Regions from separate parts of the Streptomyces sp. NPDC024698 genome, predicted to be linked through region 3. Evidence: riboswitches for the same ligand, from Rfam matches in the RefSeq annotation. Region 3 holds a riboswitch; each other region holds the start of a gene.
What was found. Region 3 has a riboswitch for cobalamin ahead of ACZ4AA_RS22245 ((2Fe-2S) ferredoxin domain-containing protein). Riboswitches for the same ligand answer to the same signal wherever they lie in the genome.
Positions count from the first base shown of each region.

Region 1: linked by a shared signal. The riboswitch ahead of ACZ4AA_RS29050 (cobalamin biosynthesis protein) and the one ahead of ACZ4AA_RS22245 ((2Fe-2S) ferredoxin domain-containing protein) in region 3 are both predicted to bind cobalamin.
Region 2: linked by a shared signal. The riboswitch ahead of ACZ4AA_RS04905 (ribonucleoside-diphosphate reductase subunit alpha) and the one ahead of ACZ4AA_RS22245 ((2Fe-2S) ferredoxin domain-containing protein) in region 3 are both predicted to bind cobalamin.
Region 4: linked by a shared signal. The riboswitch ahead of ACZ4AA_RS22915 (CbtB domain-containing protein) and the one ahead of ACZ4AA_RS22245 ((2Fe-2S) ferredoxin domain-containing protein) in region 3 are both predicted to bind cobalamin.

Region 1 covers NZ_JBVHLK010000017.1:63,947-67,938, forward strand. Annotated here, with positions in the region: gene ACZ4AA_RS29040 (inorganic phosphate transporter) at 1-1,067, shown strand, start outside; gene ACZ4AA_RS29045 (hypothetical protein) at 1,087-1,305, shown strand; cobalamin riboswitch at 1,470-1,610, shown strand; gene ACZ4AA_RS29050 (cobalamin biosynthesis protein) at 1,718-2,713, shown strand; gene ACZ4AA_RS29055 (cobyric acid synthase) at 2,710-3,992, shown strand, end outside.
Region 2 covers NZ_JBVHLK010000002.1:97,936-101,927, forward strand. Annotated here, with positions in the region: gene ACZ4AA_RS04895 (DUF3311 domain-containing protein) at 1-99, shown strand, start outside; gene mctP (monocarboxylate uptake permease MctP) at 96-1,706, shown strand; cobalamin riboswitch at 1,931-2,079, shown strand; gene ACZ4AA_RS04905 (ribonucleoside-diphosphate reductase subunit alpha) at 2,212-3,992, shown strand, end outside.
Region 3 covers NZ_JBVHLK010000009.1:194,135-198,126, forward strand. Annotated here, with positions in the region: gene ACZ4AA_RS22230 (P-loop NTPase family protein) at 49-567, opposite strand; gene ACZ4AA_RS22235 (HIT family protein) at 631-1,098, shown strand; gene ACZ4AA_RS22240 (hypothetical protein) at 1,105-1,635, opposite strand; gene ACZ4AA_RS22245 ((2Fe-2S) ferredoxin domain-containing protein) at 1,776-2,162, opposite strand; cobalamin riboswitch at 2,366-2,541, opposite strand; cobalamin riboswitch at 2,656-2,799, shown strand; gene ACZ4AA_RS22250 (RNA-guided endonuclease InsQ/TnpB family protein) at 2,791-3,992, opposite strand, start outside.
Region 4 covers NZ_JBVHLK010000010.1:57,183-61,174, forward strand. Annotated here, with positions in the region: gene ACZ4AA_RS22905 (cupin domain-containing protein) at 1-385, shown strand, start outside; gene ACZ4AA_RS22910 (enoyl-CoA hydratase/isomerase family protein) at 518-1,600, shown strand; cobalamin riboswitch at 1,662-1,796, shown strand; gene ACZ4AA_RS22915 (CbtB domain-containing protein) at 1,853-2,074, shown strand; gene ACZ4AA_RS22920 (CbtA family protein) at 2,095-2,853, shown strand; gene meaB (methylmalonyl Co-A mutase-associated GTPase MeaB) at 3,515-3,992, opposite strand, start outside.

The DNA.
Region 1 (3,992 bases), on a different contig from region 3:
TCTCCGTCGAGGTCGCCAACACGATCTCCAAGGGCCTCGTCGACGAGTCGGGCATCCGGCCGGAGGTGATCTTCGCGGCGCTCGTCGGCGCGATCCTCTGGAACCTGGTGACGTGGCTCGTCGGACTTCCGTCCAGCTCCTCGCACGCCCTCATGGGCGGCCTGGTCGGCGCCACCATCGCCTCCGCCGGTACCGGCGCCGTGCACGGTGACGTCCTGGTCGGCAAGGTGCTCCTGCCCGCCGTCGCGGCCCCGATCGTCGCCGGTCTGGCCGCCATGTTCGCCACCCGGCTGTCGTACAAGCTGAGCGGTGACACCGACACCAAGGCCACGAAGAAGGGCTACCGCGCCGGCCAGATAGCCTCCGCGGGCCTGGTCTCGCTGGCCCATGGCACCAACGACGCGCAGAAGACGATGGGCATCATCACCCTGGCCCTGGTCGCCGGTGGCGCCGTCGCTCCCGACTCCGACCCGCCGGTCTGGGTCATCCTCTCCGCCGGTCTCGCGATCGCGCTCGGCACCTACCTGGGCGGCTGGCGCATCATCCGCACGATGGGCAAGGGCCTGACCGACCTCCAGCCGCAGCAGGGCTTCGCCGCCCAGACCAGCGCGGCCACGGTCATCCTGGCCTCGTCGCACATCGGCTTCTCCCTCTCCACCACGCACTCGGTCTCCGGTTCCGTGATGGGCGCGGGCCTCGGCCGCAAGGGCGGTGTGGTCCGCTGGTCCACCGCCACCCGCATGGTCGTCGCCTGGGTCCTCACCCTGCCCGCCGCCGCCCTGGTCGGCGCCGGCGCCGAATGGGTGACCGGTTTCGGCGCCTGGGGCACCGCGCTCGTGGCCGCCTTCCTGGTGGGTTCCAGCTTCGCGATCTGGCGCCGCTCGCGCCGCGAGGTGATCGACCACAGCAACGTGAACGACACCGAGGAGCCCGCCGGAGTGGTGACGCAGGCCATCGCCGCGGTCACCCCGCCCCCGGCCGGTTCCGTGGCCGAAGGCCTCACGGCCACCATCCCGGCTCCGGCGGAGCCCACGGCGAACCCGTCGGCTCCGTCCCGAGTGGCCTGAGACCAAAGGAAGCAACAGCATGAACATCGACTGGTCAGCCCTCGGGTCCGTCTTCGGGGTCAGCCTCGGAGTGACCGTGGCCCTCGTCGCCCTCTTCACCCTCGGCGTCGCCGGCCTCGCCAAGAAGGAGTCGGCCCAGGGCGGTTCCGCGGTCGCGGCGGCCACCGGCGCCTACGTCTGCTTCGCGGCCTGCGCCGCCGCGGTGGCGTACGGCATCTCACTGATCATCACCAAGTAGCCCGGCACCGGGGCCCGGTCACGACGAGTAGGTCCCGGCGGCCCGGAGCGGGCTGCGCCGAGCGGTACATACGCGTGGGGTGCGGGACGGATCACCGTCCCGCACCCCACGCGTATGTGGGCCTTCGCACACTGTCCCTCCGCAGGTCAACAGCCAGTTGACGGCCGTTCGCACCCCGTGGTGGACTGCCGGAGCCAAGTACGGCGGCATGAGAGGAAGCCGGTGCGAATCCGGCGCGGTCCCGCCACTGTCATCGGGGAAGAAACTCCCCGGGAGCCAGGAACTCTCACCGCCGGTCTCGTCGAACCAGGGCGTGGACACCCTGAGTGAGGACATATCGCCATGCGCGGCTGCCCGTTGCCCGTTTCGCTGAGTACGAGGGTTCCGCTCCACCCCACGGCCGGCTGACCCCGTGCGTGCCGATCGCGTCTTCGCGTACGGCGCCGCCGCCGGCCTTCTCGGTGACCTGCTGCTCGGCGATCCCGGCCGGGGGCATCCGGTCGCCGCGTTCGGGCACGCCGCGGCCGCCGTGGAGCGGATGCTGTGGCGGGACCACCGCGGGTGGGGCGCCCTGCACACCGCCGTCTGCGTGGGCGGCGCCACCGGACTGGCCGCGCTCGCGAGCCGTACCGTACGCCGCTCCCGTACCGCCTCGATCGCCCTGACCGCCGCCGCCACCTGGGCCGTCGTCGGAGGGACCTCGCTCGGCCGCGAGGCGCGCGGGATCGGCGGCGCGCTCGCGGCCGGTGACCTCGACGCGGCCCGGGAGCGGCTGCCGCATCTGTGCGGTCGCGATCCGCAGGCCCTGGACGCCGACGGCGTCGCGCGCGCCGTCGTCGAGTCCGTGGCCGAGAACACCTCCGACGCCGTCGTCGGCGCCCTGGTCTGGGGCGCCGTCGCCGGTGTGCCCGGACTCGTCGCCTTCCGCGCCGTGAACACCCTCGACGCCATGGTCGGACACAAGTCGCCCCGCCACCGGCGCTACGGCTGGGCCTCGGCCCGGCTCGACGACGTCGCCGGCTGGCCGGGGGCCCGGCTGACCGCCGTCCTCGCGGCCGTGGCCGGATCCGACCCGCGCGGTGCCGTACGCGCCTGGCGCGCGGACGCCCGCCGGCATCCGAGCCCCAACGCCGGTCCCGTGGAGGCCTCGTTCGCGGGCGCGCTCGGGGTACGGCTCGGCGGCACCCTCGCGTACGGCGGACGGGTCGAGCACCGGCCCGTGCTCAACGGCACGGGGCGGGCCGTCCAGGTCCACGACATCGAACGGGCCGTACGGCTCTCCCGGCGGGTCGGCTGGCTCGCGCTCGGGGTGAGCGCCGCGGCCCGGATCCTGCTCACCGGAGCCGGACGGGACCCGGTTCCGGTTCCGGTTCCGGTTCCGTCCACCAGGAAGGGGCGCACCGCATGAGCGGCGGGCTGCTGATCGCCGGGACCACCTCCGATGCGGGCAAGAGCGTCGTGACCGCCGGGATCTGCCGGTGGCTGGTGCGCCAGGGCGTCAAGGTCGCGCCCTTCAAGGCGCAGAACATGTCGCTGAACTCGTTCGTGACCCGCGAGGGCGCCGAGATCGGGCGGGCGCAGGCCATGCAGGCGCAGGCCGCCCGGGTGGAGCCGACCGCGCTGATGAATCCCGTGCTGCTCAAGCCGGGCGGCGACCGCACCAGCCAGGTCGTCCTGATGGGCAGGCCGGTGGGCGAGATGAGCGCGCGCGGGTTCTTCGGGACGGCCGGGTCCATGACGGACCCCTCGTCGGGCACCGCCCCGACCGGGGACCGGCTGAGCGGGGGGCACCGGGAGGCACTCCTCGCGACCGTCCTCGACTGTCTGGAGCAGTTGCGGGGCACGTATGACGCGGTGATCTGCGAGGGGGCCGGCAGTCCGGCCGAGATCAATCTGCGGCGTACCGACATCGTGAACATGGGGGTGGCGCGCAACGCGGGGCTTCCGGTGCTCGTCGTCGGCGACATCGACCGGGGCGGGGTGTTCGCCTCGTTCTTCGGGACGGTCGCGCTGCTGTCCCCCGAGGACCAGGCGCTCGTCGCCGGGTTCCTCGTCAACAAGTTCCGCGGTGACGTCAGCCTGCTGGAGCCCGGCCTCGACATGCTGCACGGCCTGACCGGGCGGCGCACCTACGGGGTGCTGCCCTTCCGGCACGGACTCGGCATCGACGAGGAGGACGGGCTGCGGGTCTCGCTGCGCGGGGCCGTCCGCGAGTCCGTCGTCTCCTCCCCCGTCGGCGCGGACGTCCTGCGGGTCGCCGTCTGCGCGGTCCCGCTGATGTCCAACTTCACGGACGTGGACGCGCTGGCCGCCGAACCGGGTGTCGTCGTGCGGTTCGTGGACCGGGCCGAGGAACTGGCCGACGCGGACCTGGTCGTCGTGCCCGGGACCCGGGGCACCGTCGGGGCGCTCCGGTGGCTGCGCGAACGCGGCCTCGCGGACGCCCTCGCGCGCCGGGCCGCCGAGGGGCGGCCCGTCCTCGGCATCTGCGGCGGCTACCAGCTCCTCGGCGAGTCCATCGAGGACGACGTCGAGTCCCGGGCCGGCCGGGTCGAAGGGCTCGGACTCCTGCCCGTACGCGTGCGGTTCGCGCGGGAGAAGACGCTGGCGCGTCCGGTCGGCGAGGCCCTCGGCGAGCACGTCGAGGGCTACGAGATCCACCATGGCGTCGCCGAGGTCACCGGCGG
Region 2 (3,992 bases), on a different contig from region 3:
TGGGTGCCCCTCTCCACGCTGCTCACCGTGATCGCGTACCAGCTGTGGCGGCGTGAGCAGCGGGCCCGCACCTCCGCGAAGGAGGGTGCGGAAGCATGAAAGACGGTGTGAACGGCGTCGCCCTCGGCGTCTTCATCTTCTTCTTCCTGGCCGTCACGGTCCTGGGATTCCTGGCCGCGCGCTGGCGCAGGGCCGCCGACGAGCACACGCTCGACGAATGGGGCCTGGGCGGACGGTCCTTCGGGACCTGGGTGACCTGGTTCCTGCTCGGCGGCGATCTCTACACCGCGTACACCTTCGTCGCCGTGCCCGCGGCGGTCTACGCGGCGGGCGCGGCCGGCTTCTTCGCCGTGCCGTACACGATCCTGGTCTATCCGCTGATCTTCACCTTCCTGCCCCGCCTGTGGTCGGTCTCGCACCGCCACGGCTATGTGACGACCTCGGACTTCGTGCGCGGCCGCTTCGGCTCCAAGAGCCTGTCCCTCGCCGTGGCCGTCACCGGCATCCTCGCCACCATGCCGTACATCGCGCTCCAACTCGTCGGCATCCAGGCCGTTCTGGACGTGATGGGCGTGGGCGGCGGCGCGTCCTCCAACTGGTTCGTCAAGGACCTTCCGCTGCTCATCGCGTTCGGCGTGCTGGCCGCGTACACCTACTCCTCGGGTCTGCGGGCGCCCGCTCTGATCGCGTTCGTGAAGGACACGCTGATCTACATCGTGATCGCGGTGGCGATCATCTACATCCCGATCAAGCTCGGCGGCTTCGACGAGATCTTCAAGGCGGCGGGCGCCAAGTACACGGCCGCGGGCGCCGGCGGGATCGTCCCCGCCGAGGCGGGCCAGTGGACGTACGCCACCCTGGCGCTCGGCTCGGCACTGGCGCTGTTCATGTATCCGCACTCCGTCACCGCGACGCTGTCCGGACGCAGCCGGGAGGTCATCCGCCGCAACACCACGATCCTGCCGCTGTACTCGCTGATGCTGGGCCTGCTCGCCCTGCTCGGGTTCATGGCGATCGCCGCCGGGGTGAAGGTCACCAACGGCCAACTGGCCATCCCCCAGCTCTTCGAGAACATGTTCCCCGACTGGTTCGCGGGCGTCGCGTTCGCCGCCATCGGCATCGGGGCGCTCGTCCCGGCGGCCATCATGTCGATCGCGGCCGCGAACCTTTTCACCCGCAACATCTACAAGGACTTCATCAACCCGGCCGCGACCCCACGGCAGGAGACCAGGGTCTCCAAGCTGGTCTCGCTCCTGGTGAAGGTGGGCGCCCTGGTCTTCGTCCTGACGATGGACAAGACCGTCGCGATCAACTTCCAGCTGCTGGGCGGCATCTGGATCCTCCAGACCTTCCCCTCGCTGGTCGGCGGCCTCTTCACCCGCTGGTTCCACCGCTGGGCGCTGCTGGGCGGCTGGGCGGTCGGCATGCTCTACGGCACGATCGCCGCCTACGGGGTGGCCTCCCCGACCCAGAAGCACTTCGGCGGCAGCTCGAAGGACATCCCCGGCATCGGGGAGATCGGTTACATCGGCCTGACGGCGTTCGTCCTGAACGCTGCCGTGGCCGTGGTCCTCACCTTCGCCCTCAGGACGTTCAAGGCCCCCGACGGCGTCGACGAGACCTCGCCCGGGGACTACACGGCCGACGCGGGCGACCCCGGCGTCGAGACGGAGCTCCCGCCGGCCACGGCCGACGCGAGCCACTAGGGCCCCTGGGGCCGGCCTCGGAACAGGCGCGAGCGGCGGGCCGCCGGAGGGCATCCGGCGGCCCGCCGCCGTGCCGGGCGGGCACACCGGCCCGCACGGACATCGGCCCCTTCCGGAGCTCGGCGACGTCCCGCCGCTCACCCACGCGTTGGCGTTCCGGCACGCTCCGTAGCGCCCTTGGACACACAGCCGACACAACATGTGGGGGCAGTCCCGAAGCCCGGCACAAGATGTATGCTCATGGTCGCTGTCGCCGCAGGGGAATCCGGTGCGAATCCGGAACTGTCCCGCAACGGTGTACTTGTGCGTGTTCGCGTCTGCGTGTGCCCGTACTCGCGTCAGTCCGAGGACCTGCCGACAGCGCGCCCCGGCCGTCCGGCCCGGGTGCCGATGACGTCCGGGCCTCGCGGAATGGGCCGGTGGACGCGGTGCGCTGTGCCCGAAAGCGCTCCCGTGTGCCCCGTCCCCGCTCGTGAGGCCCCGTGCCGAGCGAGGAGAGCCACACGTGACCATCGCGCCAGCCGATCCGGCTTCAGTGACCGCGCAGCAGGCCCCGGTGGAGACCGACGGTCCCGGAACCGTGCTGCTGCGGACCCTGACGGATCTGACCGCCGACCTCCCCGACGCCGACCCCGGCCGGGTCGCCGCCGCGGCGCTGCGCGGCCGGTCCGCCCGTGCCGACGAGGCCGAGCTGCGCGAACTGGCCACCGAGGCGGCCGCGGGCCTCATCTCCGAGGACCCCGCCTACTCGCGGCTCGCCGCCCGCCTGCTCGCGGTCACCATCGCCGCGGAGGCCGCCTCCCAGGGCGTCACGACCTTCTCCGAGTCGGTCGCCGTCGGCCACCGCGAGGGCCTGATCGCCGACCGCACGGCCGCGTTCGTGCGGCTGCACACGGACCGCCTGGACGCGCTGACCGACGCCGAGGGCGACGACCGCTTCGGCTACTTCGGGCTGCGCACGCTGCACTCCCGCTATCTGCTCCGGCACCCGATCACCCGCAAGGTCGTCGAGACGCCCCAGCACTTCATGCTGCGGGTGGCCTCCGGTCTCGCGGAGGACGACACCGTCCGTTCCCTGGACGAGGTCGCGGCGCTCTACCGGCTCATGAGCCGCCTGGACTACCTGCCCTCCTCCCCCACGCTCTTCAACTCCGGTACGCGGCACCCCCAGATGTCGTCCTGCTACCTCCTCGACTCCCCGCTGGACGAGCTGGACTCCATCTACGACCGCTACCACCAGGTGGCCCGCCTGTCGAAGCACGCGGGCGGCATCGGCCTGTCGTACTCCCGTATCCGCAGCCGCGGTTCGCTGATCCGCGGCACCAACGGGCACTCCAACGGCATCGTCCCGTTCCTCAAGACCCTCGACGCCTCGGTGGCCGCGGTGAACCAGGGCGGCCGGCGCAAGGGCGCGGCCGCGGTCTACCTGGAGACCTGGCACTCCGACATCGAGGAGTTCCTTGAGCTGCGCGACAACACCGGTGAGGACGCCCGGCGTACGCACAACCTGAACCTCGCGCACTGGATCCCGGACGAGTTCATGCGCCGGGTGAACGAGGACGGCGTCTGGTCGCTGTTCTCCCCCGCCGACGTGCCGGAACTGGTCGACCTGTGGGGCGACGCGTTCGACGCGGCCTACCGCAAGGCCGAGGAGGCGGGCCTCGCCAGGAAGACCATCCCGGCCCGCGACCTGTACGGCCGCATGATGCGCACCCTCGCGCAGACCGGCAACGGCTGGATGACCTTCAAGGACGCCGCCAACCGGACCGCCAACCAGACGGCGGAGCCGGGCCACACCGTCCACTCCTCGAACCTGTGCACCGAGATCCTGGAGGTCACGGACGACGGCGAGACGGCGGTCTGCAACCTGGGCTCGGTCAACCTCGGCGCGTTCGTGACCGGCGGTGACATCGACTGGGAGCGGCTCGACGAGACCGTGCGCACCGCGGTCACCTTCCTCGACCGCGTGGTGGACATCAACTTCTACCCGACCGAGCAGGCGGGCCGCTCCAACGCCAAGTGGCGTCCGGTCGGCCTGGGCGCGATGGGCCTCCAGGACGTCTTCTTCAAGCTGCGGATCCCCTTCGACTCGCCCGAGGCCCGCGCCCTGTCGACCCGGATCGCCGAGCGGATCATGCTCGCCTCCTACGAGGCCTCCGCGGACCTCGCCGAGCGCAACGGACCGCTCCCGGCCTGGGAGAAGACCCGGACCGCTCGTGGCGTGCTGCACCCGGACCACTTCGACGTGGAGCTGAACTGGCCGGAGCGCTGGACCGCCCTGCGCGA
Region 3 (3,992 bases):
CAGGACGAAGATCTCTCGTCCGGCAACCGACCGACGCGCCCTACGAGTTCAGAGTTCTGCCAGCCACGCCCGCGTGCTCTTGGGACCGCGGAAGCGGTGAACGTCGAGGGGCGCGAAGCGGTCGTCGACGACCCGTTGACCGATTTCGCGCCGACGGTTTCCGTGCTGGGACCAGGCCCACCACGCCGGATGTTCCCGGCTCAGCCAGCCCTTCCAGGTCTCCCTGTTGCCGCCGAAGAGGACTTCGCGGGTCGCTGAGCGTTTCAGTGATCGGCGCAGGACCCGGGGCATGACCACGCGTTGGGGATAGTCCAGCCAGACCACGGTGTCGGCCCGTTCCCACAGCAGTTCACGAACCTGCGGGTAGCCGAGCGAGTCGACGATCCATCGAGGCTCGGCGACGAGCGTTGCCACCTCGTCCGTCAGCTTTTCGTTGACGGACCAGTCGGGGCCGTCGAAGTAGAGCGCGTCCATCTCGTGGTAGGGCAGGCCGAGTCGGGTGCTCAGCGCTCGCGCGAGCGTGGACTTGCCCGCACCGGTAACACCCACCACCAAGATCCGTTCCACGGCCGCACCTTATCCCGGCGCCCTGAGGGCGAGGCGAGAGCGACCGCTGTACGATCCCGTTTCATGACGACGCCCGACTGCTACGCATGTGGCAGGGAAGCGGAGTTCGACGACCTTCCACCGCGTGAGCGCGTGGCATCCGACGAACACTGGCGCGTGGCCCACACGTTCAACACCGCCCTGCCCGGCTGGCTGGTGCTGCTGCCCCGGCGCCACGTGACCGCGGTTCATGAACTCACGGACGCCGAGGCGGCCACCCTGGGGATGTGGCAGGTCCGGCTCTCCCGGGCGCTGCGGAGCACGACGGGCTGCGCCAAGACCTACGTCATCCAGTTCGCGGAAGCGGAAGGCTTCGCGCACGTGCACTTCCACATCGTTCCGCGCGGGGCTGATCTGCGACCCGAGCATCGCGGACCGGGCGTCTTCGAGCTGCTCCGGCGACCCGGCCAGGAACACGTATCGGCCGCCGACGCGGACCGAATGGCCCACTCCCTGCGCGTTCGACTGGGTGAGGCCTCCAGAGCTCGGTGAGTGCCGTCACATGTCCCGACATGCCTTGGCCTTGAACTCCGTCGTGGAGGCGACTGTGGTGGATTCGTCGCCGTTGTCCGACACGGTGTCGTAGAGGATCGTGCCCGGCTTGAGCCGACTCCGGTCGCCCGAGGTGAAGGAAATGTCGCCGGACGACGACGAGTTGTCCTTCGTCCACCCGTAGAGCGTGTACGTGGTCCTGGCGGTGAGCGGTCCGAGGGGTTTGGTCGTGGTCCAGCCGGTGGCGGGGGCGTCGAGGGGCCAGGTGGCGAAGCCGTGTGTGAGGGGGTGCCGGGCGGTCCATGAACCGACCGTCACCGACTTGTCCGCGTCGGCGTCGTCCACGAACAGGGACGCGCCGTCGATCCGATGCCCGCAGACCATCATGACGCCGAGCAGATGGCCGTCCGCGGTCACGGACAGGCCGGCGACGGCGTCCACGGGAACGGAGCACCCGGAGGTCGTGGCCAGGGCCGCACCGACCGCGACGGCACCGACGGAGAGCCGGAACCCCGGACGTGAAGTGGTCGACCGCATGCCGGGCCCCTTCCCGGGGTGCGCGTACGGCCCCCTGTCCCGATGCTAGGGGCGAGCCGGGCCTGAACTGAGGCCCGCCACCCACTCGTTGTGCGGTCGTTGCCGCCTCGTACTCGCGCCGAGGACCACCCTCGAAAAGCTCATCGCGTCCTCCGGGGCGGGGTGAACACGTAGAGGTCGAGAATGTCGGGGCAGGGGGCGACTCCGGGGCCGCCTGCCCGTACCCAGGCGGCGATGTCCGCGGTGGCCTCGGCGTCGTTGACGAGACCGAGCCAGACGGGGCGGGCTCCGGCGGCCCGTGCGGCCGCGGACGGCTGGACGACGATCACGTTGGCGTGTTCGCACACATCGAGGCAGTCCGAGACCCGTACGGGAACCTCTTCGGACAGCCGCGCGAGCTGCCGGTCGTGATCCACGCCGGTGACCTTCGGGGTTCCGCAGCAGCAGTCCCGGCAGACGACGACACGGCACGGGGCGGGTTCGGCAAAGACGTGCTGCTCCGCGTGGCCGCGGTTGCCGGGCGTCACCTGGTCGCCGCCGGTCGCGGCGTCCTCCTCCGGCTTCGCGTCTTCGTGCGGGCGGGCGTCGGCGGCGGTGCGTGGCACGGCGGACGCCCGGACGCGAGCCGGGGTTCGGAGCGGAGCGGGGACATCGACGGGAACAGGGGTACGGAGCACGGGCATGCCTCAGGGGTCGGGGCTCGTACGCGGAGCCTGGCCTACAGGTCCTCCGGGGGCCGGAGGTGCCAGCAGGTCTTCGGACTCGGGTTCGTCCGGACGGGGCGCCTTCCCGGTCTCCCAGTGGCGCTGTGCCCCGCCCGTCCCCCTCACCGCTGCGCGTCAGCTCCGGATTCGCACCGGATTCCCTGACCACGGATGTGGTTCGACTGGCTCGCCGAGGCTATCAAGTCGCTTTCGCCGCCCGGATGACGGACGTTCTGCGCCCCTCGCCCGCGACGAACCCGTAGGCTGGCCGATGCAGCTGGTTCGCCCCGTCCGCCAGGCGGGATGCGTCGCAAGAGGGAACCCGGTGGGAATCCGGGACTGCCCCGCAGCGGTGAGCGGGAACGACCGCCGTCATACGCACTGGGTCCGACGTACAGGACCCAGCCGCGCCCCCGCGCGGGAAGCGACGGCCATTGACATCCTCCCGGGCTTAAGGGCCCGGGATTCCAATCTGCTCCTGCTGCGGTGACGCGGTGGGCAGCTTCTGGTGGGTTCCTGTTTCGCTGCGCTGTGCCGGCAGGGGTGCCGGTCTTACCTGCGCTCCACAGGCTGATGCCGCCAGTCCGGCGGCCTTGGCGACGTTGACCGCCGCGTTGACGTCTCGGTCGAGGACGGTCCCGCACGCCGAGCACGTCCACTCCCGGATGTTCAGCGGTTTGGGGCCGTCCTTGACGTCACATGCGGAGCACACCTGGGAGGTCGGTTCGAACCGGCCGATCTTCACGAGGGTGCGTCCGTACCGGGCGGCTTTGTATTCCAGCATGGCCACGAACGCGGACCATCCGGCGTCGTGGACGGACTTGGCCAGACGCGTGCGAGCGAGTCCTTTGACACACAGGCCCTCGACGGCGATCGCTTGGTTCTCGCGGATCAGCCGGGTGGAGAGCTGGTGGTGGAACTCGTGGCGTGCGTCGGTGACCCGTGCGTGAGCGTGGGCGACCTTCAGCCGGGCCTTGCCCCGGTTGTTGGAGCCCTTCTGTTTGCGGGAAAGGTCCCGCTGCAACTTCTTCAGGCGCTTCTCGGCCCGGCGCAGGAAGCGGGGGCTGTCGATCTTTTGGCCGTCGGACAGGACGGCGAAGTGCCCCAGGCCGAGGTCAATGCCGATCTCCGGTGCCGTCCCGGGCAGTACTGCGCAGGCGTCCGTCTCCACGATGAAGCTCGCGAAGTACCTGTCCGCCGCGTCCTTGACCACGGTCACGGTGGACGGGGCGGACGGCAGTGTCCGGGACCAGCGCACGGGAACGTCGCCGACCTTGGGCAGTCTCAGTTTCCCGCCCGGCGTGATCCGCCACGAGGCGTTGGCGGTGAAGCGGATCGACTGCCGGTTGTCCCGCTTCGACCTGAAACGCGGCGCACCCATCTTCGGGCGCTTGCCCTTGAGCCCGTCGAAGAAGTTCCGGTAAGCGGTGTCCAGGTCGCGCAGGGACTGCTGGAGGATCACCGCCGAGACCTCGCCGAGCCAGGCCCGTTCCGGTGTCTTCTTCGCGGCCGTCAGGTTCCTGGACAGTTGCGCCGAGGTGACGAACCCCAGTCCCGCCGCCCGGGCCTCCTCGCGCACACGCAGCGCGTCGTTGAAGACAACCCGCGCACACCCGAACGCCCTCGCCAACGCTATGCGCTGACCGGCACTCG
Region 4 (3,992 bases), on a different contig from region 3:
CACGGCACAGACGGGGGGCATGCGCCGATTCGCCGCCATCAGCGGCACCACCGTCGGCTCCGAGAAGCTGTGGATGGGCCAGACCCACGTCGCCCCCTCCACCGCGTCCTCGGACCACCACCACGGGGAGTCCGAGACGGCCATCCATGTCGTGAGCGGACACCCCGAGTTCGTGTTCGTCGACGACTCGGGGGACCGGCCCGAGGAAGTGCGCCTGCGCACCTCGCCCGGTGACTACATCTTCGTGCCGCCGTTCGTTCCGCACCGCGAGGAGAATCCCGATCCCGAGGAGGAGGCCGTCGTCGTCATCGCCCGCAGCACCCAGGAGGCGATCGTGGTCAACCTGCCGCGGCTGTACGCGCTGGGGTCGGGCGAGGACGCCTGACGGGACGGGCCCGGTCACCCGGTGGGTACGGTAGCGGGAAGACCGCCGTGACCGGCGGATCGAACGGACCGTGGAAGGAACCACCGAGATCATGAGCGTCATCGTGGCCGGCCGCCCGGCGGAGGCGTCCGAGTGAACGGCACCGAGGCGCCAGGCGCCGGGGAATCCGTCCTGCTCCGCACCGAGGGACGGGCGGCCCGCATCACCCTCAACCGGCCCGGAGCGCTGAACGCCCTGAACCACGCAATGGTGCGCCGGATCGACCGGGCCCTGACCGCCTGGGAGCACGACCCCGCCGTCGACACCGTCGACACCGTCGTCATCACCGGAGCCGGAGAACGCGGACTGTGCGCGGGCGGCGACATCCGCGTCGTCCACGACGACGCGCGCTACGGTGACGGCACCGCCTCCGCCGCGTTCTGGCGGGACGAGTACCACCTCAACGCCCGGATCGCCCGCTACCCCAAGCCGTACGTGGCGGTCATGGACGGCATCGTCATGGGCGGCGGCGTCGGGATCTCCGCCCACGGCAGCGTCCGCATCGTCACCGAACGCTCGCGCGTCGCCATGCCCGAGACCGGCATCGGATTCGTCCCCGACGTCGGCGGCACGCGTCTGCTCGGCCTCGCCCCGGGCGAACTCGGCACCCACCTCGCCCTGACCGGCTCCTCGATCGGCGCCGGGGACGCGCTCCTGTGCGGACTCGCCGACCACTACGTGCCGTCCGCCTCGCTCCCACGGCTGGTGTCCGACCTCGCGGACCGGCCCGTGGCGGAGGTACTGGCGGCCCACACACGGCCCGCGCCCTCGGCGGACCTCGCGCCGCGGCGCGAGTGGATCGACGCCTGCTACGGCGCCGACACGGTCGAGGAGATCATCGGGCGACTGTTCGCGGCCGGAGACCCGGACGCCAAGGAGACGGCGGAGATCCTGCTCGGCAAGTCGCCCACCGCCCTGAAGGTCACCTTGGCCGCGCTGCGCCGGGCCCGGGAGCTCCGATCCCTGGAGGCTGTTCTCGACCAGGAGTACCGGGTGTCCTGCGCGGCCCTGTCCGCCCCCGACCTGGTGGAGGGCGTCCGCGCCCAGATCATCGACAAGGACCGCCGGCCGCGCTGGTCCCCGGCCACGCTCGACGAGGTCACCGATGCCGACGTCGAGCGCTTCTTCGCCCCGCTCGGCGAGCGTGAACTCGGGCTGTCCGACGGCGGCTTCTGACGGTCGGCGGGGACCTGCCACCTGGGACGAGAGGAAGATCACCCCGGTAGGCGCGGTCTTGGCCAGCCACGCGGCACGCGGTACGGTCGGTCCGATATCGATGACGTCAAGACGGAAGCCGGTGGAAATCCGGCACGGTCGCGCCACTGTGAGCGAGACGCCCAGCCACGGCGGGTGTCGCGTGAGTCAGACCCGTAGACGACATCCTGTGCACCACCGAGATGGGACGCGAACTCCCGAGGAGGTCCTGCCATGGCGCAGACCGTCGCTCCGCCGACAGCCACCACCCCCGCTCTCCCCGCCAAGCTGCCGATCGGTGCGATCGTCCCCTGGGCGGTCTTCTTCGGCATCCTGATGCTGGTCCTGCTCTACTTCGTCGGCGCCGAACAGGGCGCCACCTCCGTCGTCTCGGGCGAGGACGTCCACGAGTGGGTGCACGACGCCCGCCACCTCCTCGGCTTCCCCTGCCACTGACGCGAGGGAGAGCACCGATCATGAACTCCGCAACCGTAAGAAACCTCCTCGTACGCGGCATGCTCGCCGGCCTCGTCGCCGGTGTACTGGCCCTGGTCGTCGCCTACTTGCTCGGTGAACCGACCGTCGACAGCGCCATCGGCTTCGAGGAGGCCCACTCCCACGCACACGGGCACGAGGTCGAACTCGTCTCCCGCAGCCTCCAGTCCACCGCGGGCCTCGCCACCGGCGTCCTCGTCTACGGCGTCTCCTTCGGCGGCATCGCAGCGCTCGCCTACTGCTTCGCCCTCGGCCGCGTGGGCCGCTTCGGCCCGCGCGCGACCGCGCTCCTGCTGTCCGGGACCGCGCTCCTGGCCGTGTACGTCGTGCCGTTCCTGAAGTACCCGGCCAACCCGCCGTCGGTCGGCGACCCCGACACCATCGGCAAGCGGACCGCCCTGTACTTCCTGATGATGGTCCTCAGCGTGCTCCTCGCGGTGAGTGCCACCCTGCTCGGCAAGCGCCTCGCGCCGAGCCTCGGCACCTGGTACGCCACCGTCATCGCGATCGCCGCCTTTGCCGTCGTCATCGCCTTGGCCTACGGGTTCCTGCCCGTCATCAACGAGGTGCCCAAGGACTTCCCGGCCACCCTGCTCTGGCGGTTCAGACTCTCCGCCCTCGCCATCCAGACCGTCCTGTGGACCGGATTCGGCCTGGTCTTCGGCGAGTTGGCCGAACGCATGCTCAACCCCAAGCCCGCGACCGTCGCCTCCGGGCGAACGGTTCCGAGCGCGAGCTGAGCCGCCCGGAACGCAGGAGAGCCCCTCGGAACCATCCGAGGGGCTCTCCTCGCGTCAGGGCCGCGGGGACCTGCCCGAGGCCGGACTCACCGACGGCCGGCTTCCTGTCGGACCGCCTCCGCCTCCGGGCCGGGCTCGATGTCGCGGCGTTCCCGGATGTGCGCGTAGGCCATGAGGCCGAACAGGACAACGAGCAGCACGGTCCCAGGCCCTGTGGGCCCCAGCCGAGTGATGTGGCGCCGCCCGGCAGGTACGTGGCACTGGCGTCGCGGTTCATGAAGTCGGACATGGTGGTGCCGGCCATGCTGGTCGACAGGATCACGGTCCAGTAGAAGAACGGGTTGTACCGGCGGGACCTGAGCTGGACGGCCAGCGTCACGACGAAGAGCAGGAACAGGATGATCGTGGTCACGAAGTAGCCGAGCTTGACAAGATCAACCTGAACGCCGTCCTGAACGTGCGCGGCACGCGTATTGACGTACCGCGCCCGCGCTGCCCCCGCTCTGGTTCTTGGCGCCGTTTGCAGCGCCGCTTGTGGACCTCAGGCGCGATCACGCGGCACCGCGGCGGCCGGAGCCTGAACGCTGGTGCGGTGACCTGTCCGCCCATGAAGGTCCGAGCGGTGGCCGGGCTCCGACCTGCCCCGCCACCGCCGTTCGGGTCAGCGGCTCTCGCCGCCGAAGACCTTCAGAATCCGCTCCGCCGCGAGCGTCGCCGTCAACCCGCCCTCGCGGACCTGCCGTTCGAGGTCGGGAGCGACGGCTCGTACGGCCTGATCGGCGTGCAGACGGCCGAGCAGCTCGTCCCGGACCATGGTCCAGGTCCAGTCCACCTGCTGCTCACGCCGCTTCCCGGCGAGAGCGCCGGTCGAGTCGAGCAGCGTCCGGTGCTGTTCCAGGCGGTCCCACACCGTGTCGAGACCCGCCGCCTCACGGGCGCTGCAACTGAGCACCGGCGGCGTCCAGACGGCGTCCTTGCCGTGCATCAGCCGCAGCGCGCCCGCCAGTTCACGCGCGGCGGACTGCGCGTCGCGCTCGTGCGGGCCGTCCGCCTTGTTGACGGCGATCACGTCCGCCAGCTCCAGGACGCCCTTCTTGATGCCCTGCAACTGGTCCCCGGTACGCGCCAGCGTCAGCAGC